Linked DNA regions of Aminobacter aminovorans. Each later gene encodes a partner of the first gene's protein in a complex. Links are inferred from orthologs where the notes say so. Each region holds a gene or a part of one and is shown in the gene's direction. Other genes may lie near its edges. The genes, in order: eno and DY201_RS16580.

Region 1 (9,613 bases):
GGCGTAGGCTTGCTTCCGTGACTGAGCATCTCAGCCGGAGAGCCTCCATGTCTGTTGCCCGCGTTACCGAAATCACCTCATCGTCGACCAAGAGTTTCAAGGACGCCATCGAAGAGGGCATCGCGCGCGCCTCGAAGACGCTCAAGAATGTCGAGGGCGCCTGGATCCAGGACCAGAAGGTGGTCGTTGAAAACGGCAAGATCGTTGCCTACCGCGTCAACATGAAGGTGACCTTCATCCTCGCCGACTGATCGCACACACTATCGGGAAATGTTGGAACCTCCACGCCGGGGGCCCGTTACCCCTGCATCCCAACCAACGAGGAGCAGGATCATGACGACCCAGACTGGTCATACCGCAGCCATTCCCGCATCGCGGGTCATCGGTACCAACGTCTACAATGTTGCCGGTGAGACGATCGGCAAGATCGAGGACGTGATGCTCGACAAGCTGTCGAACGGCATCATGTTCGCCGTCATCGGCTTCGGCGGTTTCCTGGGCATCGGCGAGCGCTACCACGCCATCCCGTGGTCGACGCTGGATTTCGACAAGGGCCGCGGCGGCTACGTCGTTCCGTTCTCCAGGGAGCAGCTCAAGGCGGCGCCTTCCTATTCGGTCAACGAACTGACCGAGGATGATGGCCGTCTGGCGCGCGACGCTTCATACCAGCACTATCGTGTCGAGCCCTATTGGCACTGATCGCCGAACAACAAAAAGCCCCGCCGAAGCGGGGCTTTTCTTTTGTGCCGGCGCCTTACCTTGGTGTCGGTAGTATCCGTACCTGCGACACGCCTTGCGGGGGCGGTTGACTGTCGCATGAGGTCAGAAACGCTGCGGCGATGAAGAACAAACTCAAAATACCACTCAACTCGGACATGGCGAAACTCCCTCTGTTTCGCCCCGCGCGCCCGCAGTTTACCCGAAAGTTTGGCCGATGCCTGCCTGTTCGGATGAATTATGATGACAGCGTTTTGTCTAAAGTGAATCCCGCGGCTGACGCAGCGTGATATTTGGCCGCCCGCGATTGCGTTTTCCTGATCTTTGGCTAAGACGGGCGCGGAAATCCAACCGATCCTTCTTTGCGATCAGCTCCCGGGGATGCCTCACATGACAGCAATCATCGACATTATCGGCCGCGAGATTCTCGACAGCCGCGGCAATCCCACCGTCGAGGTGGACGTGGTCCTCGAAGACGGTTCGATGGGCCGCGCGGCGGTTCCGTCTGGCGCATCGACCGGCGCCCATGAGGCGATGGAACTGCGCGACGGCGGCCCGCGCTATCTCGGCAAGGGTGTCGAGCGCGCTGTCGAAGCCGTCAATGGCGAGCTGTTCGAGGCGATCGGCGGCATGGAAGCCGAGAACCAGATCCACATCGACCAGACGATGATCGAGCTCGACGGCACCCCCAACAAGAGCCGCCTCGGCGCCAACGCCATCCTCGGCGTGTCGCTCGCCGTCGCCAAGGCGGCCGCCGAGTCGTCGGGCCTGCCGCTCTATCGTTATGTCGGCGGACCCAACGCTCGCGTGCTGCCGGTGCCGATGATGAACATCATCAATGGCGGCGCGCATGCCGACAATCCGATCGACTTCCAGGAATTCATGATCATGCCGATCGGTGCGCCTTCGCTGCGCGACGCCGTGCGCTGGGGCTCGGAGATCTTCCACACCCTCAAGAAGGGTCTGAAGGAAGCCGGCCACAACACCAATGTCGGCGACGAAGGCGGCTTCGCGCCGAACCTCAAGAGCGCGCAGGCTGCGCTCGACTTCGTCATGGCATCGATCGAGAAGGCCGGCTTCAAGCCTGGCGAGGACGTGGCACTGGCGCTCGATTGTGCCGCGACCGAGTTCTTCAAGGGCGGCAACTACGTCTATGAAGGCGAGAAGAAGACCCGCGATCCCAAGGCTCAGGCCAAGTACCTGGCCAAGCTCGCCGCCGACTACCCGATCATCTCGATCGAGGACGGCATGGCCGAGGACGACTGGGAAGGCTGGAAGTACCTGACAGACATCTGCGGCGACAAAGTGCAACTGGTCGGCGACGACCTGTTCGTCACCAACTCGGCCCGCCTGCGCGACGGCATCAAGATGGGCGTCGCCAACTCGATCCTGGTCAAAGTCAACCAGATCGGTTCGCTGACCGAGACGCTCGACGCAGTCGAGACCGCGCACAAGGCAAGCTACACCGCCGTCATGTCGCACCGTTCGGGTGAAACCGAGGATTCGACCATTGCCGATCTCGCCGTTGCCACCAACTGCGGACAGATCAAGACCGGCTCGCTCGCCCGTTCGGATCGCACCGCCAAGTACAACCAGCTCATCCGCATCGAAGAAGAGCTCGGCAAGCAGGCGCGCTTTGCTGGCAGGTCGATCCTGCGCGGCTGATCCGATGGGCACATCAGGCGGGCGGCAAAGCGAGCGATCAAACAGACTGGCTTGCTGCCTGCTGATGGCTGCCGCCTTCAACTGGCTTCCTGCGTCGCCCGCACTGGCGCAGGACTCGACGGATGGCTTCCGTTCGCCGACCGGCAACATCCAATGCATGTTCTTCGACGACGATGCATCGATACGCTGTAACATCGCCGACAAGACAACGCCATTGCCACCGCGCCCGCAGGACTGCGAACTGGACTGGGGCAATGATTTCGGCCTGGATGAAACGTCGAGACGCGGTGTGCTGATGTGCGTCGGCGACACGATCGTCGGCGACTATCCGGACCTGGCCTATGGCGAAACTTTCGAGCGCGGAGACATCAGCTGCGTCTCCGAGCGCTCGGGCGTGACCTGCATCAACGGGCGGGGCGCGGGATTTGCGCTTTCGCGGGCGCGACAGCGGCTGTTTTGAATCTGACGCGGTTTTTCGTGCGAAACGAGACTGTCGTAACCCGACATTAAGTATGATTGGGCAACAAGGGTGCAAAAGGTTTTTGCGCACCATGTGGACACGCCAGCACAAGCAGACAAACACTGGGCGCCTGATCGTGCCGGCGCTGGCGGTGATGTTCCTGTCCTATTTCGGCTTCCACGCCTATCACGGCGAGTTCGGCATCTATTCCAAGTACCGGCTCGAAGCGCGCGCCGTCGAACTCCAGGCCCGGCTGGACACTGTCAGGGCGCAACGCCTCGACGTCGAACGCCGCGTACACATGCTCCACGATGGCTCGTTGGAGAAGGACATGCTTGACGAGCAGGCGCGCAACGCCTTGAATATGTCCCATGCCGATGAGCTCACCATAATGCGGCCATCCGGTCGCCGGATTAACTGACTTCCAGTTAATCAACAAGAAATCCAACGTTTTTAGACGCTTAACCGCATGCCTGCTATGCATTTTTCCGCATGGCGCAGCGTCACTCACCATGCTAGCGTTTGGACATGGAGAGGAGAGATTATGCATGATCTCCTCATTGTCCGCAAAGAGACGCCACTAGGGAGTGATGCATGGCCACCGCAGCCAAAAAAGCGCCTGCCAAATCTAAATCTGACTCAAAATCCCTTTCAGCACCGGTCACGCCTAAGCCGGTTGATTTCAGCAAGGAACAGGATCTCGCCGCCTATCGCGAGATGCTTCTGATCCGCCGCTTCGAGGAAAAGGCCGGCCAGCTCTACGGCATGGGCTTCATCGGCGGTTTCTGCCACCTCTATATCGGTCAGGAAGCGGTCGTCACCGGCCTGCAGATGTCGCTGATCGAAGGCGACCAGATGATCACCGCCTATCGCGATCACGGCCACATGCTTGCCATGGGTCTGTCGGCGCGCGGCGTTATGGCGGAACTGACCGGGCGTCGGGGCGGCTTGTCGAAAGGCAAGGGCGGCTCCATGCACATGTTCTCCAAGGAAAAGCACTTCTACGGCGGCCACGGCATCGTCGGCGCTCAGGTGTCGCTCGGTACCGGACTGGCTTTCGCCAACCGCTATCGTGAGAACCCGAATGTCTCGGTGACCTATTTCGGCGACGGCGCTGCCAACCAGGGCCAGGTCTATGAGAGCTTCAACATGGCCGCGCTGTGGAAGCTGCCGGTGATCTACGTCATCGAAAACAATCGCTACGCCATGGGCACCGCCGTTACGCGCGCTTCGGCCGAGACGGATTTCTCGCAGCGCGGCGTGTCCTTCAAGATTCCAGGCATCAAGGTCGACGGCATGGATGTGCGCGCGGTCAAGGCCGCCGGCGATCTCGCCACCGAATGGTGCCGTTCGGGCAACGGTCCGATGATCCTCGAGATGGAGACCTACCGCTATCGCGGTCACTCGATGTCTGATCCGGCCAAGTACCGCTCCAAGGACGAAGTGCAGAAGATGCGCTCCGAGCACGACCCGATCGAACAGGTCAAGGCGCGCCTCATCGCCAAGAAGTGGGCCAGCGAAGACGACCTCAAGGCGGTCGACAAGGATGTTCGCGACATTGTGGCTGACGCCGCAGACTTTGCTCAGACCGATCCCGAGCCGGATGCTTCCGAGCTCTGGACCGACATCTTGATCTAAGGGAGGGCGCGAACATGCCGATCGAAATTCTCATGCCTGCGCTCTCGCCGACGATGGAAGAGGGCAATCTGTCCAAGTGGTTGAAGAACGAGGGCGACAAGATCGTCGCCGGCGACGTCATCGCCGAAATCGAAACCGACAAGGCGACCATGGAAGTGGAAGCCGTTGACGAGGGCACCCTCGGCAAGGTCCTGATCGCCGCCGGCACCGAAGGCGTCAAGGTCAACACGCCGATCGCCGTGCTGCTGCAGGATGGCGAAAGCGCTGCCGACATCGGCAAGGGCGCAGCCCCGGCCAAGGCCGAGGCACCTCCCGCTGCAGCACCTGCTGCTGCTCCGGTTGCCGCTGCACCGGTTGCTGCCGCGCCCAAAACCGAAGTCGCTGCCGATCCCGACATTCCTGTCGGCACCGAGATGGTGTCGACGACCGTCCGCGAAGCGCTGCGCGATGCCATGGCCGAGGAAATGCGCCGCGACGGCGACGTGTTCATCATGGGCGAGGAGGTTGCCGAGTACCAGGGCGCCTACAAGATCACCCAAGGCCTCTTGCAGGAGTTCGGTCCGCGTCGCGTCGTCGACACTCCGATTACCGAGCACGGCTTTGCCGGCGTCGGCGTCGGCGCCGCGATGACCGGCCTCAAGCCGATCGTCGAGTTCATGACCTTCAACTTCGCCATGCAGGCGATCGACCAGATCGTCAACTCGGCTGCAAAGACGCTCTACATGTCGGGTGGCCAGATGGGCGCGCCGATCGTCTTCCGTGGACCGAGCGGTGCGGCTGCCCGCGTCGCGGCCCAGCACTCGCAGTGCTATGCCGCATGGTACAGCCACATTCCGGGCCTCAAGGTGGTGATGCCGTACTCGGCAGCCGATGCCAAGGGCCTGCTCAAGGCTGCCATCCGCGACCCGAACCCGGTCATCTTCCTCGAGAACGAAATCCTCTACGGCCATTCCTTCGATGTGCCGAAGCTCGATGATTTCGTTCTGCCGATCGGCAAGGCGCGCATCCACAAGACCGGCAAGGACGTCACCATCGTGTCGTTCGGCATCGGCATGACCTATGCGATCAAGGCCGAGGCAGAACTTCGTGGCATGGGTATCGATGCTGAAATCATCGATCTCCGCACCATCCGTCCGCTCGACTTCGACACCATCATTGCCTCGGTGAAGAAGACCAACAGGCTGATCGTGGTGGAAGAGGGCTTCCCGCAGTCGTCGGTCGGCGACCACATCGCCAACCAGGTGTCGCAGCGTGCCTTCGATCACCTCGACGCGCCTGTCATCACCATCGCCGGCAAGGACGTGCCGATGCCCTACGCCGCCAATCTCGAAAAGCTCGCTCTGCCGAATGTCGGCGAAGTGATCGAGGCGGTCAAAGCAGTCACGTATCGCTGACACGGGCGGGAGGTCATCATGCCGATCAATATCACTATGCCTGCCCTTTCGCCGACCATGGAAGAGGGCAATCTGGCCAAGTGGCTGGTCAAGGAAGGCGACAAGGTTTCGCCCGGCGACGTGATCGCCGAGATCGAGACCGACAAGGCAACGATGGAAGTCGAGGCCGTCGATGAGGGCACCGTCGCCAAGCTGCTGGTTCCGGCCGGCACCGAAGGCGTCAAGGTCAACGCGCTGATCGCCATTCTCGCCGGCGACGGCGAAGATGTCGCGGCTGCGGCCAAGGGCGGCGATGCCGCTCCTGCCAAGGCAGACGCGCCGAAGGCGGAAGCACCTGCTGCCGCGGCACCTGCGGCGGCCGCTGCTGCTCCGGTCGCCGCCGCGCCCGTTGCTGCTCCGGCAGCCAAGCCGGCTGCGACCGACGGCGCTGCAACCTCCAGCGACGGCCGGACCTTTGCATCGCCGCTCGCCCGCCGCATCGCCAAGGATTCGGGCGTCGACCTTTCGGCTGTCACCGGCACCGGTCCGCATGGCCGTGTCGTCAAAGCCGACGTCGAGGCTGCGATCTCGGGTGGCGGCGCCAAGGCTGCTCCTGCTGCCAAGGCTCCGGCCGGTGTTCCGGCTGCAGCACCCGCTGCCAAGGGCATGTCGGACGAACAGGTGCTCAAGCTGTTCGAAGAAGGCAGCTACGAGCTCATCCCGCACGACAACATGCGCAAGACCATCGCGCGCCGTCTTGTCGAGGCCAAGAGCACCATCCCGCACTTCTATCTGACGCTCGACTGCGAGATCGACGCGCTGCTGGCGCTCCGCGCCCAGCTCAACGCAGCGGCGCCGGTGCGCAAGACCGAAAAGGGCGACGTGCCGGCCTACAAGCTGTCGGTCAATGACATGATCATCAAGGCGATGGCGATGGCCCTGACGGCCGTTCCTGACGCCAATGTGTCATGGACCGACCAGGCCATGGTCAAGCACAAGCACGCCGACGTCGGTGTCGCCGTGTCAATCCCGGGCGGCCTGATCACCCCGATCATCCGCCAGGCCGACATCAAGACGCTGTCGGTCATTTCCAATGAAATGAAGGACCTTGCCAGCAGGGCCCGCAACCGCAAGCTCAAGCCTGAGGAATATCAGGGCGGCACAAGTGCCGTCTCCAACCTCGGCATGTTCGGCATCAAGGACTTCTCGGCCGTCATCAACCCGCCGCACGCCACCATCCTGGCGGTCGGCGCGGGCGAGGAACGGGCGGTCGTCAAGAATGGCGAGATCAAGATCGCCAATGTGATGTCGGTGACGCTGTCGACCGACCACCGCGCCGTCGACGGTGCGCTTGGCGCCGAACTGCTCTCGGCCTTCAAGCGCTTCATCGAAAACCCGATGGGCATGCTGGTGTAGTTTCCCCATTTCCCCTCCCTGCAAAGGGAGGGGATTCGAGGACTTCAATCATGAAGACTGTGCTTTGTTATGGCGACTCGCTGACCTGGGGCTATGATGCCGCGGGTCCGGGCCGTCACGCGCTTGAAGACCGCTGGCCAAGCGTGCTGCAGGCCGAACTGGGCGAGGGCGTCGACGTCATCGCCGAAGGGCTGAACGGCCGCACGACTGCCTTCGACGACAACCTTGCCGCTGCCGACCGTAACGGTGCGCGGCTTCTGCCGACCATCCTCGGCACCCATGCGCCGATCGATGTCGTCATCATCATGCTCGGCGCCAACGACATGAAGCCCTGGATCCACGGCAACCCGCTGGCCGCGAGGCAGGGCATGGCGCGCCTCGTCGCCATCGTGCGCTCCTACGACCACGGCATGGGCCATGCCGCGCCAGAAATCCTGCTGGTGTCGCCGCCAGCTGTCAGCCGCACAGAAAATGCCGAATATAAGGACATGTTCGCCGGCGGTGACGAGGCCTCGAAGCAGCTTGCCCCTCTTTATGCGGCGCTCGCCGACGAGGTCGGCTGCGGCTTCTTCGACGCCGGCTCCGTTGCCGGGACGATACCGCTCGACGGCGTGCATCTCGATGCCGAAAACACGCGGGCCATCGGCCACGCCATTGCGCCGATCGTGCGCGTGATGCTGGAGCTTTAGAGCTTGGCCGGCGTTATCACCATCCGCAGGGCCGAGCGGCGCGACGCTGCCGAACTGGCCATCCTTGTCGACCTGTCGTCGCACGGGCTGGCGTCGTGGCTTTGGTACGGCGCGGTGCTCGAAGGCACGACGCAGACAGCACTCGAACATGGCCGCAACCAGCTGCGTTGCGACGACGACCGTGCCGGCTGGACGAATGCCAGCCTTGCACTGGTCGATGACGAGATCGCCGGCCTGGTGATCGGCCATGTCGTCGAGCCTTCCTTTGCCGAAGAGAACGCACCGCACCCGGTGTTCGAGCCGATCCTCGTGCTTCAGCAAAGGACGATCGGCCACTGGTTCATCGACAGCGTCGGTGTCTACCAGCACCATCGTGGACATGGCATCGGCCGAAAGCTCGTCGACCACGAACTCGCCCGCGCCGGCACCCGACCGGTCAGCCTGATCACCGAAAGCGATAACGACGTGGCGCTCGGCCTCTACAAATCCTGCGGGTTTGAGGAAATCGCGCGCCAGCCATCCGTATCGACCGAGACCTACAGCAAGCAACACGACTGGGTGCTGCTCACGCGCAGCGCGACCTGAACAAGAGGCACACTCATGGCTGACAACTACGACGTCATCATTATCGGCTCCGGCCCCGGCGGCTATATCGCTGCGATCCGCGCTGCCCAGCTCGGCCTCAAGACTGCGGTTGTCGAGCGCGAGCATCTCGCCGGCATCTGCTCCAACTGGGGCTGCATCCCAACCAAGGCGCTGCTGCGCTCGGCCGAAGTGCTGCATCTCGCCGAGCACGCCAAGAATTACGGCCTGAAGCTCGAAGGCTCGATCTCGCCCGACCTCAAGGCCATCGTCGACCGGTCGCGCGGCATTGCCCAGCGGATGAATGGCGGCGTCGGCTTCCTGATGAAGAAGAACAAGGTCGACGTCATCTGGGGTGAGGCGAAGCTCACCAAGCCCGGTCAGATCGTTGTTTCCAAGTCGTCGAAAAAGCCGATGGAGCCGCAGGCGCCGCTGCCCAAGAACACATTGGGCGAGGGCACATACTCGGCCAAGCACATCATCGTCGCCACCGGCGCCCGTCCGCGCGCGCTGCCCGGCATCGAGCCGGATGGCAAGCTGATCTGGACCTATTTCGAGGCGATGGTGCCGCCGGAGATGCCGAAGTCGCTGCTGGTCATGGGGTCAGGCGCCATCGGCATCGAATTCGCCTCGTTCTATCGCACGATGGGCGTCGAGGTGACAGTTGTCGAAGTGATGCCGGCCGTCATGCCTGTGGAAGACGCCGAGATCTCGGCCTTCGCCAAGAAGCAGTTCGAAAAGCAGGGCATGAAGATCCATCTCGAGGCCAAGGTCACCAAGGTCGAGAAGGGCGCCAATTCGGTTACCGCCCATGTCGAGATGAAGGACGGCAAGATCGAGAAGATCACCGCCGACCGCATGATCTCAGCCGTCGGCGTGCAGGGCAACATCGAAAACATCGGCCTCGAAGCGCTCGGCGTGAAGACCGACCGCGGCTGCATCGTCATCGACGGCTACGGCAAGACCAATGTACCGGGCATCTATGCCATCGGCGACGTCGCTGGTCCGCCCATGCTGGCGCACAAGGCCGAGCACGAGGCCGTCATCTGTGTTGAGAAGATCGCCGGTCTGCC
Region 2 (16,952 bases), 320 kb from region 1 along the record:
CAACGTCGTCTCCGACATCAACGAGCGCCGCGAACGCAAGGATGCGATCCGAAACGGCAATTCCGATCGCAAGCAGCGCGAACATGAAGACAGGCCGCGCCGCGACGATCACCGCGGCAACCGCCGCCATCAGCGCGAGGAAGACGATGACCGCACCGTCGGCTTCGGCGACGACATGCCAGCCTTCATGCTCATCACCACAAACGTCTGAGCGATCGGACAATCCAGCGAAATGGCCCCTGATCGGGGCCATTTTCTTTTGGCGCCAGCATTCCCTGATTTCGTACAGAAGCGGACAGCTTGGCCTTCTCGCGACCATTCACGCGGCCTATGAAAAACGGCCCCGCAAAGGGGGCCGTGTTTCGTGAGCTTGCCTGTCCGTCTGCAGTTCAGGTGAGCGGCGACAGCTGGATTTCGACGCGGCGGTTCTGTGCGCGGCCTTCCGCAGTGGCGTTGGACGCAATCGGACGGGTCGCACCGAAACCGGTGACGGCAAAACGGCGCGAATCGACGCCCTGGGCACCGAGGTAGTTGGCGACCGACAACGCGCGACGCTGCGACAGGTCGAAATTGTGCTGGTCGCCGCCGGTCGAATCGGTGTGACCGAACACGTCGACGGTGGTCTGATTGAACTTCTTGAGCACCAGCGCCACCGAGTTCAGCGTGTTGTAGAAGCCGGCCTTCACCGCGTCCTGGTCGGTGGCAAAGGTGATGTTCGACGGCATGTTCAGGATGATCTGGTCGCCGGCGCGGGTGACGCTGACGCCGCTGCCCTGCAGTTGGGCACGCAATTCGGATTCCTGCCGGTCCATGTAGCCGCCGGCGAGACCACCGGCGAGTGCGCCGACACCAGCGCCGATCAGCGCGTTGCGGCGGTCATTGCCGCCGGCGAGCAGACCAAGGCCGGCGCCGGCGAGTGCACCGATACCAGCACCTGCAGCGGCGTTCGAAACCTTCTGCTGACCGGTATAAGGATCGGTCGTGCACGCACCGACAAGCATGCTGCCAGCCAGCGCGAAAATCACTGTCTTCTTCATAAGGATATGTCCCTCTCCGTACCGCGAAAACGCGCCGGGCGTTTCGCGCAAAGCCCTTCACCGGCCTTGTAGCATGAAATACGGCGAAAAACGGAACGGAAGCAGTGGCAAATGGGCAAACCCGGACCTGACTGCAGGACAAATTGGTCGGCTACCAGAGGTTCTTGCCGTCGAGCACGACGACTTCGATCCGATCGAGGTCGAAATCATCGAAAAGGCGCGCATTGACGCTGACCTTGGGATTGTCGAAGTCGGCTTCGCCGGTCGACCAGTCAGGCGTCTCGGTGAAGGTACCGCAGCCGCAGATAGCGCAGAAACCATGCTTCACCACGCTCGCATCGCGCGCGTAGATCGAGACGTTTTCGGGCGGACTGGTCAGCTTGAACTGGGCAGGCACGTAATAGGCCCAAAGCGCACCACGCTTGGAGCAAAACGTGCAGGTGCAGAAGGTCACCGTCTCTGGCACCTCCGTTACCTCAAACATAGTCGCCTTGCAGTGACAGCTGCCCTTGATCACCATCCTGGTATTCCTCGCATGTCGTTTTGGGTCGCTTTCCTGCGACGGCGCACCATAGCGAGACGCTGCTGACACGCTGGTGTCAGCAGAACGGCTGTCAGGATTGTCAGTAGGACTTCGGCGGCACGAACAGGCAGATGGTTTTGCTGTCATCGGCACCCGCGACGGAGCACCAATGATATTGGCCATCAGGCGATTCGTGGATCCGTGCATCCTGGTAGGTTACCACCTCGCCAGTGCCCTCGATGACATAGCCTTGTGGCCGCTCGCTTATCGCCTTCTTGGGCACCTCGCGGCAGTCATAGCCGGAACAGCAAGAGAAAGGATAGGTCCAGCCTTTGGGCGCATCATGGGAAAAGGCGGGCGGTGCGCTGATCGAAATCAGCACGAGCGCAGACACTGCAAGGGCATATCGGCGCAGGCGGAGGTTTCCTGGACGCATAGCGTCATCCCCTGAGATTACCTCCCAAGCGAATCCTGCTCCCGCACGCTTAACGAAATCTTACCTGAAATGTTCCAGCGACAGGCAGCCCGGTCATCACGCTTTCGCGACGACCGGGCGCCAGAAAACGCTAGTCGAGGTCGGCGACCGCCTGCCCTGCCCCGCCTTCGATGCGTTGCGACAGCGACGCTTCCATGAAGTCGTCGAGGTCACCGTCGAGAACGTCGGACGGGCTGGTGCTTTCGACGCCGGTGCGCAGATCCTTCACCAACTGGTAGGGCTGGAGCACGTAGGAGCGGATCTGGTGACCCCAGCCGATGTCGGTCTTGGCCGATTCCGTCGCGTTGGCGACGGCCTCACGCTTTTTCAGCTCTTCCTCGTAGAGGCGCGAGCGCAGCATTTCCCAGGCCTTGGCCTTGTTCTTGTGCTGCGAGCGCTCGGCCTGACAGGCTACGGCAATGCCGGTGGCGATGTGCGTGATGCGCACCGCCGAGTCGGTGGTGTTGACGTGCTGGCCGCCAGCGCCCGACGAACGGTAGGTGTCGATGCGCACATCCGATTCCGAGACGTCTATCTCGATCGAATCGTCGACCACTGGATAGACCCAGATGCTGGAGAACGAGGTGTGGCGACGCGCATTGCTGTCATAGGGCGAAATGCGGACCAGGCGATGAACGCCCGATTCCGTCTTCAGCCAGCCATAGGCATTGTGGCCCTTGATCAGCAGCGTGGCAGACTTGATGCCGGCTTCTTCGCCATCATGGACTTCCAGAACCTCGACCTTGAAGCGACGGCGTTCGGCCCAGCGGGTGTACATGCGCAGCAGCATGTTGGCCCAGTCCTGGCTCTCGGTGCCACCAGCACCGGCGTGGACTTCGAGATAGGTGTCGTTCTGGTCGGCTTCGCCCGACAGCAGCGACTCGATCTGGCGCGCCCGGATCTCGCCGGCCAGCGAACGAATGGCGGTTTCGGCCTCGCTGATGATGTCAGCGTCGCCTTCTTCCTCGCCCATCTCGATCAGGCCGATATTGTCGTCCAGCGCCTGGCTCAGGCCCTTGATCGCATTGATGCTGTCATCGAGCGACTGGCGCTCGCGCATCAGCTTCTGGGCTTCCTGCGGGTCGTTCCAGAGGTTGCCGTCCTCTGCCCGCATATTCAGGTAATCAAGCCGCTTTATCGCCTGATCCCAGTCAAAGATGCCTCCTCAGCAGGCTTATGGCCTGCCTGATTTCGTCGACGATGTTCTGCGTTTCCGCGCGCATGGAGATTGCTTCTTTTTGCTTGTTTCGCGCCCGAAGGCGGTTGTTGAATCCGCGCGGAACATAGGGATGAGGCCGCCCCCTGTAAAGCAAAATGGGCCGGCGCCTTCCGGCCTGCCCATACGCCTAGCCGGCATAAGCAGCTTCAAGCCTGGCGACGTCGATCTTGGTCATCTGCAGCATCGCCTGCATGACCCGGCCGGCCTTGGCGCCATCGGCATCGCCAAGCAACCGCGGCAGTGCCTCGGGGACGACCTGCCATGAAAGCCCGAACTTGTCCTTCAGCCAGCCGCACTGGCCTGGTTGGCCGCCCTCGGACAGCTTGTTCCAGAAGTGGTCGACCTCGGGCTGATCCGTGCAGTCGATGCTCATCGAAATCGCTTCGGTGAACTTGAACATCGGACCGCCGTTCAAGGCCGTGAAATGCAGCCCTTCGAGCTCGAACTCGGCGACCATGACGCTGCCGGCAGGCCCTGGTCCCGCCTCGCCATAGCGGGTCACCTTGCCTATCCTAGAATTCTTGAACACCGAAACGTAAAACGTCACCGCCTCTTCGGCCTGGTCGTCGAACCAAAGGAATGGGCTGATCTTCTGCATCATCTTCTCCTCGCTGAAATTTCGACTGTCGCGCCGTCACCGGCTGTTTCATGCCCACCCCATGACGCAATCACGGGCGGCCATTTCAATAACCAAAAGGCTATATAACTATTTGGGTATTTTCAAGCAGTCGAGACTGACATGCGCAAACAAAAATGCGCGCGGCTAGGCCGCGCGCATTCGTCAGTTCAATCGACGTTCCGGCGAATGCCGGCCGATCAGCGATCCTAGTAGAGGCCGCCGCCACCTTCGCTGATGGCTTTGCTGGCCTGCGGCGACAGGGCTTCACCGTAGCCATTGGTGCCGTCCTCACCCATGCCGATGACCCAGTAGCTGTCGGCAGGGCCGGTGCCTGGCTTGAAGGCTTCCATGATCGTACCCGGCGCGCCTTCGGCTGCCTGCATGCCGGTCTTGCGGTCGATCGAGATCAGCTTCATGCCGGCCGGTACGACGAAGTCGCTCTTGGGCGTACCTTCGAGTGCCACCGTCATAAAATCCTTGAACACCGGTGCAGCGAGACCGCCGCCGGTCGTGCCTTTGCCGAGCCCCTGGGGCTTGTCGTAGCCCATGTACAAGCCGACAACGAGGTTGGGCGTGTAGCCTACGAACCAGGCGTCTTTCTCGTCGTTGGTCGTTCCGGTCTTGCCGGCAATCGGCCGGTTGAGCGACAGCAGCGTGGTCGCCGTGCCGCGCAGCACGACGCCTTCCAGCATAGAGGTAATCTGGTAGGCGGTCATCGGGTCCAGCACCTGCTCGGAATTGTCGACCAGCTCCGGCTCGGGCTGATTGGCCCATTCGGTGGCGACGCAGCCTTCGCAGCCACGTTCGTCATGCTTGAATACCGTCTTGCCGTAGCGATCCTGGATGCGGTCGATCAGCGACGGCTTGATCTGGCGGCCGCCATTGGCCATCACGGCATAGGCCGAGACCATACGCATGACGGTGGTCTCGCCCGCGCCCAGCGCCATCGGCAGATAAGGCGCCAGCTTGTCGTAGACACCGAAGCGCTCGGCATATTCGGCGACCGTCTTCATGCCCATGTCGTTGGCAAGGCGCACAGTCATCAGGTTGCGCGAGCGCTCGATGCCGGCGCGCAGGGTCGAGGGACCGGCAGCCTTGCCGTCATAGTTCTTCGGCGTCCAGGTGGTGTTGCCCGACTGAATGGTGATCGGGCCGTCCATGATCACCGAGGCCGGCGTGTAGCCGTTGTCGAGTGCTGCCGCATAAACGAATGGCTTGAAGGCCGAACCTGGCTGGCGCATCGCCTGGGTCGCGCGGTTGAACTCGGACTGCGAATAGGAGAAGCCGCCGACCATGGCTAGCACGCGGCCGGTGTGCGGATCCATGGCGACGAGGCCGCCCGACACTTCAGGCACCTGGCGCAGCGCATAGCTGTCGCCTTCGTTCTTCTCGACATAGATCACGTCGCCGGATTTCAGCACTTCGGACGGAGAATTGGCCTTCACGCGCTTGCCGTCGGCGACATAGCGCATGGCAAAGCTCATGTCGTCCTTCGACACTGTGCTCGTCTCGCGGTCCTTGGACAGCGCGCCGGAAATCTCGCGCTTAGGCTGAAGGCCGATCTCGAGGCCGGTCTTGGAGCTGTCGAGCACGACGGCGAGACGCCATTCGGGAATGTCGTCCAGCGCCTTGACCTCGCCGAGCGCCGTGCCCCAGTCGCCCGAGATGTCGATGTTCTTGACCGGGCCGCGATAGCCGCGCAGGCGATCGTACTTCTCCAGGCCCGACTGCATGGCCTTTCGCGCCATGGCCTGAAGCTTCGGGTCGAGCGTGGTGCGGACCGACAGGCCGCCCTCGTAAAGCGCGTCCTGGCCATAGCGTGCGATCAGTTCGCGGCGCACTTCTTCGGTGAAGTACTCACCCGCGAACACATAGGTGCCGGTGCGGCGCGGAGTCACGCCGAGCGGCGAGGCCTTGGCCTTGTCGCCTTCATCGCGCGACACATAGCCATTGGTGACCATCTGGTCGATCACCCAGTTGCGACGCTCTATGGCACGATCGGCATATTTGAACGGGTGATAGTTCGACGGGCCTTTCGGCAGCGCGGCGAGATAGGCAGCTTCAGCGACGGTCAGTTCGTTGACCGATTTGTCGAAATAGGTCAGCGCGGCACCGGCAATGCCATAGGCGCCGAGGCCGAAGAAGATCTCGTTGACGTAGAGTTCGAGGATGCGGTCCTTCGAGTAGGCCTGCTCGATGCGGAAGGCCAGAACCATTTCCTTGATCTTGCGCTCATAGGTCTGGTCGGAGCTCAGAAGGAAGTTCTTGGCGACCTGCTGGGTGATGGTCGACGCACCGACCTGCCGGCGGCCGGAACCGAAATTCTGGAAGTTGGTCAGCACGGCGCGGCCGAGGCCGGTCACGTCGATGCCGGGGTGATTGTAGAAGTTCTTATCTTCGGCCGACAGAAAGGCTGCCTTGACGCGATCGGGCACGGCCTGGATCGGCAGATAGAGCCGGCGCTCGCGTGCGAATTCGCCCATCAGCGCGCCGTCGGAAGCGTGGACACGCGTCGTCACCGGCGGCTCGTATTTGGCAAGCACCTCGTAGTCGGGGAGTTCCTTGGTCAGCTGGCCGAGATAGAGCGCCACGCCAGCCGCGACAACGAGCGCAAGCGTCGTGCCGATGCCGAAGAAATAGCCGATAAGACGAATCATGCCCGCTCCAGTACAACGTCCGGGGATTCCCTAAACCAACCCGCCATCATCGCAAGCTGCAGGTATTGTCCCGGTCCGCAATCGGCCACCCATGTCGCGCGCTTGTGGACAAAATACGGCAACAGCCCGCCAGCGCCAAAGATTCTGACCTAAAACACCACAAATGCCCGTTCCGTGACCCGCCGGCAATGCCATCTGCAGGCCAGAGCAATCCCGTCTCAGCCGCCGGTAGCGCCCCTTTCGGCAACAAAGGCTGCGACGGCCTTGGAAATGCTCGCCGCCGCCTTCTCGCGCCAATCGGCACTGCGAAGCTGCTCTTCGTCCTGAGGATTGGAGAGATAGCCGAGTTCGACCAGGACCGACGGCACATCAGGCGCCTTGAGTACCCGGAAGCCGGCCGAACGATGCGGGTTGTTGATCATGCCGACAGTCGGCGACAGCTCGCCGACCAGCGAGCGCGCGAAACGGGTCGAAAAGCCGTGCGTCTCGCGCCGGATCAGATCGACAAGAATGTCAGAGACCGCATGGTCTTCTTCGGCGACATCGACACCGGCCAGCTGATCGGAAAGATTTTCACGATCGGCCAGTGCCTGCGCATCGGCATCTGAAGCCTTGTCCGACACGGTGTAGACGGTAGCACCACGGATACCTTTGAGCCTGATCGTATCGGCATGAATCGAAATGAACAGGTCGGCTTCCTGCTGGCGGGCGATGCGGACACGGTCGTCCAGGCGGAGAAACTCATCGCCCTCGCGAGTCAGGACGACCTTGTAGGCGTTGTTGGACGCAAGCTTTGCCTGCAACTCCTTGGCGAAGGCCAGCGTCACGGTCTTTTCGACCGTGCCGTTCAGACCTTCGGCGCCACCGTCGATGCCGCCATGACCTGGATCGAGCACGATCGTGAACGGGCGGTCGCCGCGATGTGCGATCTTGCCGAGCCTGTCGGTCTTGGGCGTCGTCGAGCCGGTCGTCTCTGCCTGAATGGCGAGCGCCGCATCGAACTCACGCTCGGAGGCAGCGGCAATGTCGGCGACAAGGCGATAACCGGACCCGTCTTCATTTTTCAGGATATCGACCTTCTCGACGTTGAACGGCCCCTTCGACGTCACGATCAGCCGCGACGCCCCCTCGCCCGATGGGCCATAACGTACGCTCTTGATCAGGCCGCGCGGCTTGAGGTCCTTGGCGTCGATCGCAAGGGTGGCGTCAGGCAGATCTACGACAAGACGATGCGGGCTGCGCAGCAGGAACCACTTCGGCTCGGGTTCGCGATCGAAATTCATGACGATGCGCATATGAGTCGCGTCGCCTGCCATCTTGTAGTCGATCGTCCTGATCGTCTCGGCGGCGCGAACCGGCTGGCAATCGATGCCGACAAGGACCGTGAGGAACGCCAAGAGCGCGAACACCGCACGGCGTACCGCGCCGCCGGGCTGGATGCTCCCAAACGGGAAGCTCTTGCCAGTCAATACCGCAGCCCACATCTCAGTCTTGCCGCTCCAAAAAGCAGGCGTGCAGTCATTGCACGCCGCTACCAATCGCAGGCCGAATACGCGGCCCCCTCGATTAACGAGTGGTAACCAGAGAAGGTTAACCGAGTCTTTGTCGGAATACTCCCCCAAAGCGTTGTCGCGCCCGCCTTTGCCGGCGTCGGAAATCGGGGTTGCGCTCAACCTCGCCAAATCATAAAAGCGACATTGGATCACTGCAATCCAGGGCCCGCGCCCTCAGCGCCTTCCGCTAGGGAACCACGCGACGAGCGATGGCCCGCCTCGCTACAGAGACAGTTTCAGTGATCGCGACGAGATTCGCAGGCGCGGCCCGTGGCGGGGTAGCGACTGCGTGAGAAAAACGGCCGGACACTATCTCCGCGCCGGCTCTGTAAGAGCAAAGTAACTGGTCCGGATTCCCGGGCTTAGATTTGAAACAAGGTTCCGCAAGGTCACGCATTGGCCACAGACGCAATCATGGACAGGTCCGCAGGTAACCGCGCCATCACGGCAGCGGGCGGCACCGCCATGGCGTTTTGGCTGCGACCGGCGGGCGCAAAATCATCCGGCACCCACTCATCAGCAAACCCACGGCGGCGGACGAGTTCCCGCAGGCCGCAGCTGACGGCTGCCGGGAGGACAAATAATGCCCAACAAGATGCTGATAGACGCCTCCCACCCGGAGGAAACACGAGTTGTCGTAGTTCGCGGTAACCGTATTGAAGAATTTGATTTCGAATCACAGGACAAGAAGCAGCTCAAAGGAAACATCTACCTCGCCCGCGTAACGCGGGTTGAGCCGTCTCTTCAGGCTGCCTTTGTCGAGTATGGCGGGAACCGTCACGGCTTCCTCGCCTTCAGCGAAATCCATCCCGATTATTACCAGATCCCGGTCGCCGATCGGCAGGCGCTGCTGCGCGCCGAAGCGGAAGAAGCCGAGGACGAAGAAGACGAAGACAACGACGGCGACGACAGCAAGAGCCAGGATCGCAACCGTGGCCGCCGCAGGCGGCGCGGCGGCAAGAACCGTGGCCGCAACGACGAGAACAAGCCCGAGGGTGCGAGCGACGACGACAATGCGTCCTCCGAGGATGACGGCGAATCGAGTGCCGCAAGCGACGCTTCCGATGCCAATGCCGATGCTTCCGCTGTCGATGAAGGCAATGGTGGTTCCGACGAGCGCGAGCCGACGTCGATCGCCGCATCGGTCGATGCCGACGTCGTGTCCGAACGGGCACCTAAGCCGACGGTCATCGAAAACGACAACGGCGGCGTGATCGAGGAAGTGCATTCGACCCACCACGACGACCACGAGATCGAGTCGGTCGGCGCCGAAGACGCGCTCGAAGAGGTGCGCAACCGCCGCAAGCCCGTTCGCCGCCACTACAAGATCCAGGAAGTCATCAAGCGCCGCCAGATTCTCCTGGTCCAGGTGGTCAAGGAAGAGCGCGGCAACAAGGGCGCTGCTCTTACCACCTATCTGTCGCTCGCCGGCCGCTATTCGGTGCTGATGCCCAATACGGCGCGCGGCGGCGGCATTTCGCGCAAGATCACCAATGCCCAGGACCGCAAGCGCCTGAAGGAAGTCGTTGCCGATCTGGAAGTGCCGAAGGGCATGGGCGTCATCCTGCGCACCGCAGGTGAGAGCCGTACCAAGGCCGAGATCAAGCGCGACTACGAGTATCTGATGCGCCTGTGGGAGAACGTCCGCAGCCTGACGCTGCAGTCGACGGCTCCAGCCTTGGTCTATGAGGAAGGCAGCCTGATCAAGCGATCGGTGCGCGACCTCTACAACAAGGACATCGACGAGGTTCTCGTCGCTGGCGAAGACGGCTACCGCGAAGCCAAGGACTTCATGCGCATGCTGATGCCCAGCCATGCCAAGGTGGTCCAGCCTTACCGCGACATCACACCAATTTTCGTGCGCAGCGGCATCGAATCGCAGCTCGAGCGCATGGTCCAGCCGCAGGTGACGCTGAAGTCGGGCGGTTACATCATCATCAACCAGACCGAAGCGCTGGTGGCCATCGACGTCAACTCCGGGCGCTCCACCAAGGAGCATTCGATCGAGGAGACGGCACTACACACCAACCTTGAAGCCGCCGAGGAAGTCGCTCGCCAGCTCAGGCTACGCGACCTCGCCGGCCTGATCGTCATCGACTTCATCGACATGGAGGAGAACCGCAACAACCGTGCGGTCGAAAAGAAGCTCAAGGATTGCCTGAAGAACGACCGCGCCCGCATCCAGGTCGGCCGTATCTCGCATTTCGGCCTGATGGAGATGTCGCGCCAGCGCATCCGCGCCAGCGTGCTCGAATCGACGATGAAGCCCTGCCCGCATTGCGGCGGCACCGGCCATGTCCGTTCGGACTCCTCGGTGGCACTCCAGGTCGTGCGCGCCATCGAAGAGTTCCTGCTCAAGGACTCGCGCAGCCACATCACCGTCAAGACGCCGGTGGCGACCGCGCTCTACGTGCTCAACCACAAGCGCTCAACGCTGGTCGATCTCGAAAACCGCTTCGGGGTGACGATCACGCTCGAGGCCGACGACAGCGTCGGCTCGCAGAACCATGCCATCTTCCGCGGCGCCATTGCCGAGAAGCCGGCGAACTTCGCCCTGCCCGTCGCGGCTCCGGCCTATGAAGAGCCTGAGGAAATCGAAGACGAGATCGTCGAAGAGGAAGAAGAGGCGGTCGTTGTAGAGGCACAGCCTGCGCGTGCGCCACAGCCGGCTGCTGCAGCCGAAGGCGGTGAGCAGCATGACCGCAAGCGCCGCAAGCGCCGGCGCCGCCGTGGCGGCCGCGATCGTGACCGCGAGCACGGCGCTCCGCAGGAAGGTGCCGTCGTCGCCGGCGAGGCCAACGAAGCCGAAGATGGCGAAGAGGACGTCGCCGCTGAAGCCGTTGTTTCCGAGGAAGCCGGTGAAATCGCAGCCGTCGACGCGACCGCGGCCGAAGATGCCGCAGCCAAGAAGCGGCGTCGCGGCAAGCGGGGCGGCAAGCGCAACCGCAAGGAAGACGAAGAGCAGTCGGCTGAAGGCAGCGAACAGGTCGCAGCCGACGACACTGCCGTCGCCGAGACCGCTGCAAGCGAGGTCGTGACCACTGATGTGGTGACGGTCGAAGTGGACGCCGACGAGCCGGAAGCTGTCGTCGAAGCCAAGCCGAAGAAGGCGCTGCGCCGTTCGGCCAAGGCCAAGAAGGCAGAGGCCGAAGCTGAAGCAGTTGCAGAGGCTCCCGCCGCCGAGGTTGTTGCCGAGGCCGCTGCACCTGAAGCCGAAGCCAAGCCCGGCAAGAAGGCGGCAAAACCGCGTGCGCCACGCCGCAAGGCCGCCGCCGCTCCGGCCGAGGACGACGTCGTTTCCGAAGCCCCGGCCGCAACTCCGGTCGCGCCTGAAACACCGGTGGTCACTTCGGTTGTTGAGGCCGAAGAAGCTGCATCCGGCGATGCCAAGCCGAAAAAAGGCGGTTGGTGGCAGCGCAAGGGCTTTTTCTAAGCTTCCATTTCTCTGATCTAAAAGACCCCGATCAGCATTCGCCGGTCGGGGTCTTCAATTTGTGAGATTATTTTGCTTGCCGTCCGAACCCATTTGCACCGATATACGGCTCGGCAAATGGTTAGACTCATAGTTTGCTTTTAATACTGCCCGGAGAGACGGCCGATGACGAGTGATAGCAAGATCGACATCCTAGGACTGACTGCCCATATCGTCAGCGCCTATGTAGAGAACAACAAGGTTCCTGCAACTGGCCTGCCAGAGTTGATCGCCAGCATCAACGCGTCGATCCTGTCGCTCGACCAGCCGGCCGAAGAGCCAGCCGAAGCCCAGCAGCCAGCGGTGAACCCGAAGCGCTCAGTCCATCCTGACTACATCGTCTGCCTGGAGGACGGGAAGAAGTTCAAGTCTTTGAAGCGCCATCTCTCGGTGCATTTCGGCCTGACGCCTGAGGAATACCGCGCCAAATGGGGCCTGCCGGCCGATTATCCGATGGTTGCGCCGAACTATGCCGCGGCGCGCTCGCAACTGGCCAAGTCGCTCGGCCTCGGCCGCAAGGCTGGTGCTGCGTCGTCGAAGACAGTGGCTGCACCGGCCAAGACACGCGGCCGCGCCAAGAAGGCATAATTTCTGGAAATTCAGGAACGCGCTTCGGGCTCTCCCGGGGCGCGTTTTTTGCTACGCGGCGACAACATCCGCCGAGAAGCGCAGTTCTCGCATCGGACGCACGCGTTGCGTCGTCCGATCATAAAGCGGATGGGCCTTGTAAGCGGCAAGCGCAGCCTGATCGGCGAACTCGGCATAGACGACGATGTCGATCTCGTCGGAGTACCAGTCGACCTTGGTGTTGACAGTCACTTCGAAGACCGTCGCGTGCGGAATATTGCCAAGCGCCGACAATTCCTCACGGATCATCTCGACGTCCTGTTTCTGCCGCGCACTGAAAAACACGATGTGCCGGATCAAGCCGCGACTCCTTCTGCTGCCTTCGCTGGCGCCTTTTGGGTCGGCTTTTGGCCGGCGTCAATCGGGCAAAACGCAGCAGCGCGGATGGCGCGGCAGATCCGTCAGTCCGTGACCATCCTGACGATGCGATGCACTTCGCGTACAGCTTTGGCAGTGGCATCGCCGTGGTTGTACAGAATGTCCCAGATGAGGAACAAGGCGACGCACATTATCGCGATGACGTAGCGAATTTGATGCCCTCCCGGGGTGGCGCTGAAATCCGGGAAACGATGCGCGCCACAGCTTCACCCTAGACCATTAGCAATATCTAATAACAAAGAAAATCAAAGCGACAACCGGATTGCATTCGGCCAATTCTCAGGACCACGTCTGGCATATCAGCGCTTGCCAGATGTCACTTGAAGTTCGAGATTTTGACGGTGAAGATCACGGCAGATTCACCGCAGCGCGCGGAATGCTTGGCGTCTCCGAGCCAAGTCGATCGCGAACTGACCGGAGATGCGTTCGGCGGCGCGTATCCGACCAGACAAATGCAGCGGTGCACAAGCTTGGAGCAACAGGCCCGACACGCCGTACCGGGCAGCAAAATTGGGACGTCGAGATGGCCCCGCGGAACTCGGATGGTTTCACGAATCACGGCGTGACGAAGCTTCACGAAGGCAACGTCGCGGATATTGCCCGAGGTTTGCCTGCACGCGTGCGCATGGCGCTGTCGGCGGCGCTGCACCTGCCTCGCGGTTCGCTGAAGGTGAAGATGCCGGACGGACGCAGCATCCTGGTTGGCGGCAAGGCGCCGGGACCAGAGGCAGAGATTGTTCTTCACAATTGGAAACTGCCTTCGCGCGCTTTCAGCGGCGGAACCATCGGCGTCGCGGAATCCTACATCGATGGCGACTGGGACAGTCCTGACGTCACCAGCTTCCTTGAACTGTTCGTGGTCAATAGCGAAGCCGGCGAAGGTGTTGCCGGGGGTGCCAACTGGCTGCTTTCCACCATCCAGCGCATTCGTCACTGGCTCAACGACAATACCCGTACCGGCTCCAAGCGCAACATTTCCGCCCATTATGACCTCGGCAATGCCTTCTACAGCCAGTGGCTCGATCCGAGCATGACCTACTCGTCAGGGCTTTATGCAACCGGCGCCAACGACCTCGCCGGCGCGCAGACCGAAAAGTACCGGGCGTTGGCACGCGACACCGGCATCGGACCGAACGATCATGTGCTGGAGATCGGCTGCGGCTGGGGCGGCTTTGCCGAGTTTGCGGCGCGCGAGATCGGCTGCAAGGTGACCGGACTGACGATCAGCCGCGAGCAGTTCGATTTCGCCCAGAAACGCATCCACAATGCCGGGCTTTCCGACAAGGTCGAGCTCAAGTTGCAGGATTATCGCGACGAGACCGGCCGCTACGATCGCATCGCCTCGATCGAGATGTTCGAGGCTGTGGGCGAAAAATACTGGCCGGCGTTCTTTGCCAAGATGAAGCAGTGCCTGCCGTCGGGCGGCACTGCGGGCCTGCAGATCATCACCATCAACGAGGCGGCCTATCCCGTCTACCGCAAGCGGCCCGACTTCATCCAACGCTACGTCTTTCCCGGCGGCATGTTGCCGACGCCGACGCTGCTCAAGTCACTCGGCGCAGACCATGGCCTGGACTATCTGCGCGAGCGAGTCTTTCCGCAGGACTACGCCCGGACGCTGGCCGAGTGGCGAACGCGTTTCTGGTCGTCCTGGGAGCGTATCGTGCCGCTCGGCTTCGACGACCGCTTCAAAAAGCTCTGGGAGTTCTATCTCCATTATTGCGAAGCCGGCTTCCGCGCCGAATATATCGACGTCAGGCAGGTTGTATATAAGGCCTGATAATCTCGATTCACAATGATGCAGACCTGCCGGACACTGGAGGTCGGCGGACCATAACTTATTGTTGCTTGTTTTGTGCCGCTAAAAAGCCGAACCGTTGCTGAATCTGGCTCCGCACACAGCGTCGGAGCGAATCAAGTCATGCGCAAACGCAGCCTTTTTCTTCTTTCAACGCTCGCCCTTGCCGGAGCAGTCTACATCAACAACGCGTCGTTGCTTTCCAACCGTCCTGGCGGCAAGCCGGTCGTCCTTGCCCATCGCGGGCTGGCGCAGGAATACGACCGCACCGGGCTGACCGGTGAGACCTGCACCGCCGGGCGCATGCTTCCAGCACGGCACGATTATCTCGAAAACACGATACGCTCGATGGACGCCGCCTTCGCGCGCGGCGCCGACGTGCTGGAACTCGATGTGCATGCCACCACCGACGGCAAGTTCGCGGTATTCCACGACTGGACGGTGGACTGCCGTACCGAAGGCAGCGGCGAGACGCGCAGCCATTCGATGTCAGACCTCAAGAAGCTTGACGTCGGCTACGGCTACACCGCCGACGGCGGCAAGACCTATCCCTTTCGCGGCCAAGGCGTCGGCCTGATGCCCTCGCTCGACGAGGTGATGGAGCAATTCCCTGATCGGCGCTTCCACATCAACGTCAAAAGTAACGACGCCAAGGACGGCGAGGCAATGGCGACCTTTCTTTCGGCCTTGCCCCCGGAACGCCAGGCAGCTTTGACCGTAGTTGGCGGCGACAGGCCGTTGCAGGCAATCAAGGCCACCCTGCCCGGCATGCGTACGCTCAGCAAGAAATCGCTGACGCGCTGCTTGCTGCGCTACGCAGGACTAGGCTGGAGCGGCTACGTGCCGGAGGACTGCAGGGGCACGACACTGGGCATTCCAATCAACATTGCCCCCTGGCTATGGGGTTGGCCGAATCGTTTGCTCGACCGGATGGAAAACGCCGGCACCAATGTCTACTTGTTCGGGCCCTATGACGGCGGCGGATTTTCTGACGGCATCGATGATCCCGCCATGATCGAGACGCTGCCGGCTGGCTATTCGGGCGGCATTTCCACCGATGCACTGGATCTGGTCATGCCGGCGATCGAACGCCGGGCCAACTGACCGGCCCTTGTGCAAACGAAAGGGCGGCCGGATCCCTCCGGCCGCCTTCCCGATCCGCCAAATCTCAAAGCGTGATGCGATACTTCGCGAAACCCTCAGCACCGTCGCCCGCCGGCTCGATCTTGACCGCCTTGACCTCTGATATGTGGTCCTTGGCCTTGGGCCCGGTTTCGAAAATCACAGAGGCCCCCGCCACCGGGGCAAACGACCAGTTGGAATCGGCCGACGGATTGATCGTGCCCTGGTCGACGATGTAGCGCACGATCACGTCGCGGTTGGTGTCGGGCGCCTCGAAGACAAGCTTCGACGCATTGATCTCGGGGAAGTTGCCCCCGCCGCCAGCGCGGTAGTTGTTCGACGCAACAACGAATTTCGCTGCGGGATCGATAGGCTTGCCCTCGAACATCAGATCGACGATGCGATTGGAGCTCGCTTCCAGTACCGCACCCTTCGGATCGTATTTTGGCGGCTGCGCCAGATCGATCTTGTAGGTCACGCCGTCAATGACGTCGAAATTGTAGGACGGGAAGTCGGGATTGATCAGCACCTGGTCGGCCTTGCCTGGTTCAATCTTGTTGAAGATGCCGGCCGACATCTCCAGCCATTCCTTGACCTGGGCGCCGGTCACCGCCACCGCCTGCACCGTATTGGGGTAAAGATAGAGGTCGGCGACGTTCTTGATCGCGACGGCGCCGGCCGGAACGTCGGTGTAGTAGTCCGGCCCGCCACGCCCGCCCGACTTGAAAGGAGCCGCGGCCGAGAGAACCGGCAGCTCCTTATGCTCGGTGTCCTTGAGCATGTCCTTGATGTACCAGATCTGTGCCTGGCTCACGATCTGGACCGAGGGGTCGTCGGCAACCAGCGCGAAATAGGAATAGAGCGGCGCCGACGTCTTGCCGACGGGCGTGCGCACATAGGCGAGCGTCGCTTCATGCTCCTCCTTCGCGGCTGCCTCGACCGCGGGCTTGCTCTCCACCGTCGGCACCACCTTCTTGTCGACGCGCTTGGAGATCGGACGCGCCTCGCTGGTCGAGCTGACCACTTTCCAGGCATTGCCATCGCGCTCGAGCAACAGGTCGATCAGGCCGAGATGCGAGCCCCAGAAGCCGCCCATCACACCCGGCTTGCCGTTGATCGTACCCTTGGCGTTGTCGAGGCCCTCCACCTTGTCGAACTTCGGTCCGGGAAAGTCGAGATGGCTGTGACCGGTGACGATCGCATCGATACCGTCGACGCCGGCAAGCAGGATGGAGGCGTTTTCGAGATTTTCGGCGGCCTGCGGCGTTCCCATGCCGGAGTGCGAGAGCGCGATGACGATGTCGGCGCCCTGCTCGCGGATCTCAGGCACCCAGGCCTGGGCTGCCTTGACGATGTCGCGGGTCATCGCCTTGCCGTGCAAATGGCGCGAATCCCAGGTCATCACCTGGGGCGGCACGAAGCCGATCAGGCCGATGCGGATCGGATGCTCGGCGCCTGAGCCATCCTTCACC

Evidence for each region.
Region 2: the proteins of eno (region 1) and DY201_RS16580 are in contact, whole or in part, in a solved structure (PDB 2FYM), measured with the Escherichia coli proteins. The link is inferred for Aminobacter aminovorans from one-to-one orthologs.

Annotation. Positions count from the first base shown.
Region 1 is NZ_UFSM01000001.1:3,038,593-3,048,205, forward strand. Bases 390-3,244 are described here. They hold eno (phosphopyruvate hydratase), read left to right. Parts: upstream 390-1,107; coding sequence 1,108-2,382; downstream 2,383-3,244. Other genes in these bases: DY201_RS14980 (PRC-barrel domain-containing protein), read left to right, coding at 390-699; DY201_RS14990 (DUF6636 domain-containing protein), read left to right, coding at 2,447-2,842; DY201_RS14995 (FtsB family cell division protein), read left to right, coding at 2,934-3,244. In the rest of the region: DY201_RS14975 (dodecin family protein), read left to right, coding at 48-251; more of DY201_RS14980, read left to right, coding at 334-389; more of DY201_RS14995, read left to right, coding at 3,245-3,263; pdhA (pyruvate dehydrogenase (acetyl-transferring) E1 component subunit alpha), read left to right, coding at 3,437-4,480; DY201_RS15005 (pyruvate dehydrogenase complex E1 component subunit beta), read left to right, coding at 4,495-5,874; DY201_RS15010 (pyruvate dehydrogenase complex dihydrolipoamide acetyltransferase), read left to right, coding at 5,893-7,269; DY201_RS15015 (SGNH/GDSL hydrolase family protein), read left to right, coding at 7,320-7,958; DY201_RS15020 (GNAT family N-acetyltransferase), read left to right, coding at 7,962-8,543; lpdA (dihydrolipoyl dehydrogenase), read left to right, coding at 8,559-9,613. UniProt on the Escherichia coli protein: Catalyzes the reversible conversion of 2-phosphoglycerate (2-PG) into phosphoenolpyruvate (PEP). It is essential for the degradation of carbohydrates via glycolysis.
Region 2 is NZ_UFSM01000001.1:3,355,544-3,372,495, forward strand. Bases 8,344-11,716 are described here. They hold DY201_RS16580 (Rne/Rng family ribonuclease), read left to right. Parts: upstream 8,344-8,666; coding sequence 8,667-11,516; downstream 11,517-11,716. Other genes in these bases: DY201_RS16585 (Ros/MucR family transcriptional regulator), read left to right, coding at 11,682-11,716. Also shown: DY201_RS16540 (DEAD/DEAH box helicase), read left to right, coding at 1-211; DY201_RS16545 (YiaD family glycine zipper/OmpA-like lipoprotein), read right to left, coding at 390-1,037; DY201_RS16550 (GFA family protein), read right to left, coding at 1,189-1,557; DY201_RS16555 (cupin domain-containing protein), read right to left, coding at 1,661-1,996; DY201_RS16565 (VOC family protein), read right to left, coding at 3,382-3,852; DY201_RS16570 (penicillin-binding protein 1A), read right to left, coding at 4,080-6,530; DY201_RS16575 (N-acetylmuramoyl-L-alanine amidase), read right to left, coding at 6,749-8,014; more of DY201_RS16585, read left to right, coding at 11,717-12,143; DY201_RS16590 (Dabb family protein), read right to left, coding at 12,195-12,482; DY201_RS16595 (SAM-dependent methyltransferase), read left to right, coding at 13,084-14,340; DY201_RS16600 (glycerophosphodiester phosphodiesterase family protein), read left to right, coding at 14,482-15,462; DY201_RS16605 (bifunctional 2',3'-cyclic-nucleotide 2'-phosphodiesterase/3'-nucleotidase), read right to left, coding at 15,527-16,952. UniProt on the Escherichia coli protein: Endoribonuclease that plays a central role in RNA processing and decay. Required for the maturation of 5S and 16S rRNAs and the majority of tRNAs. Also involved in the degradation of most mRNAs.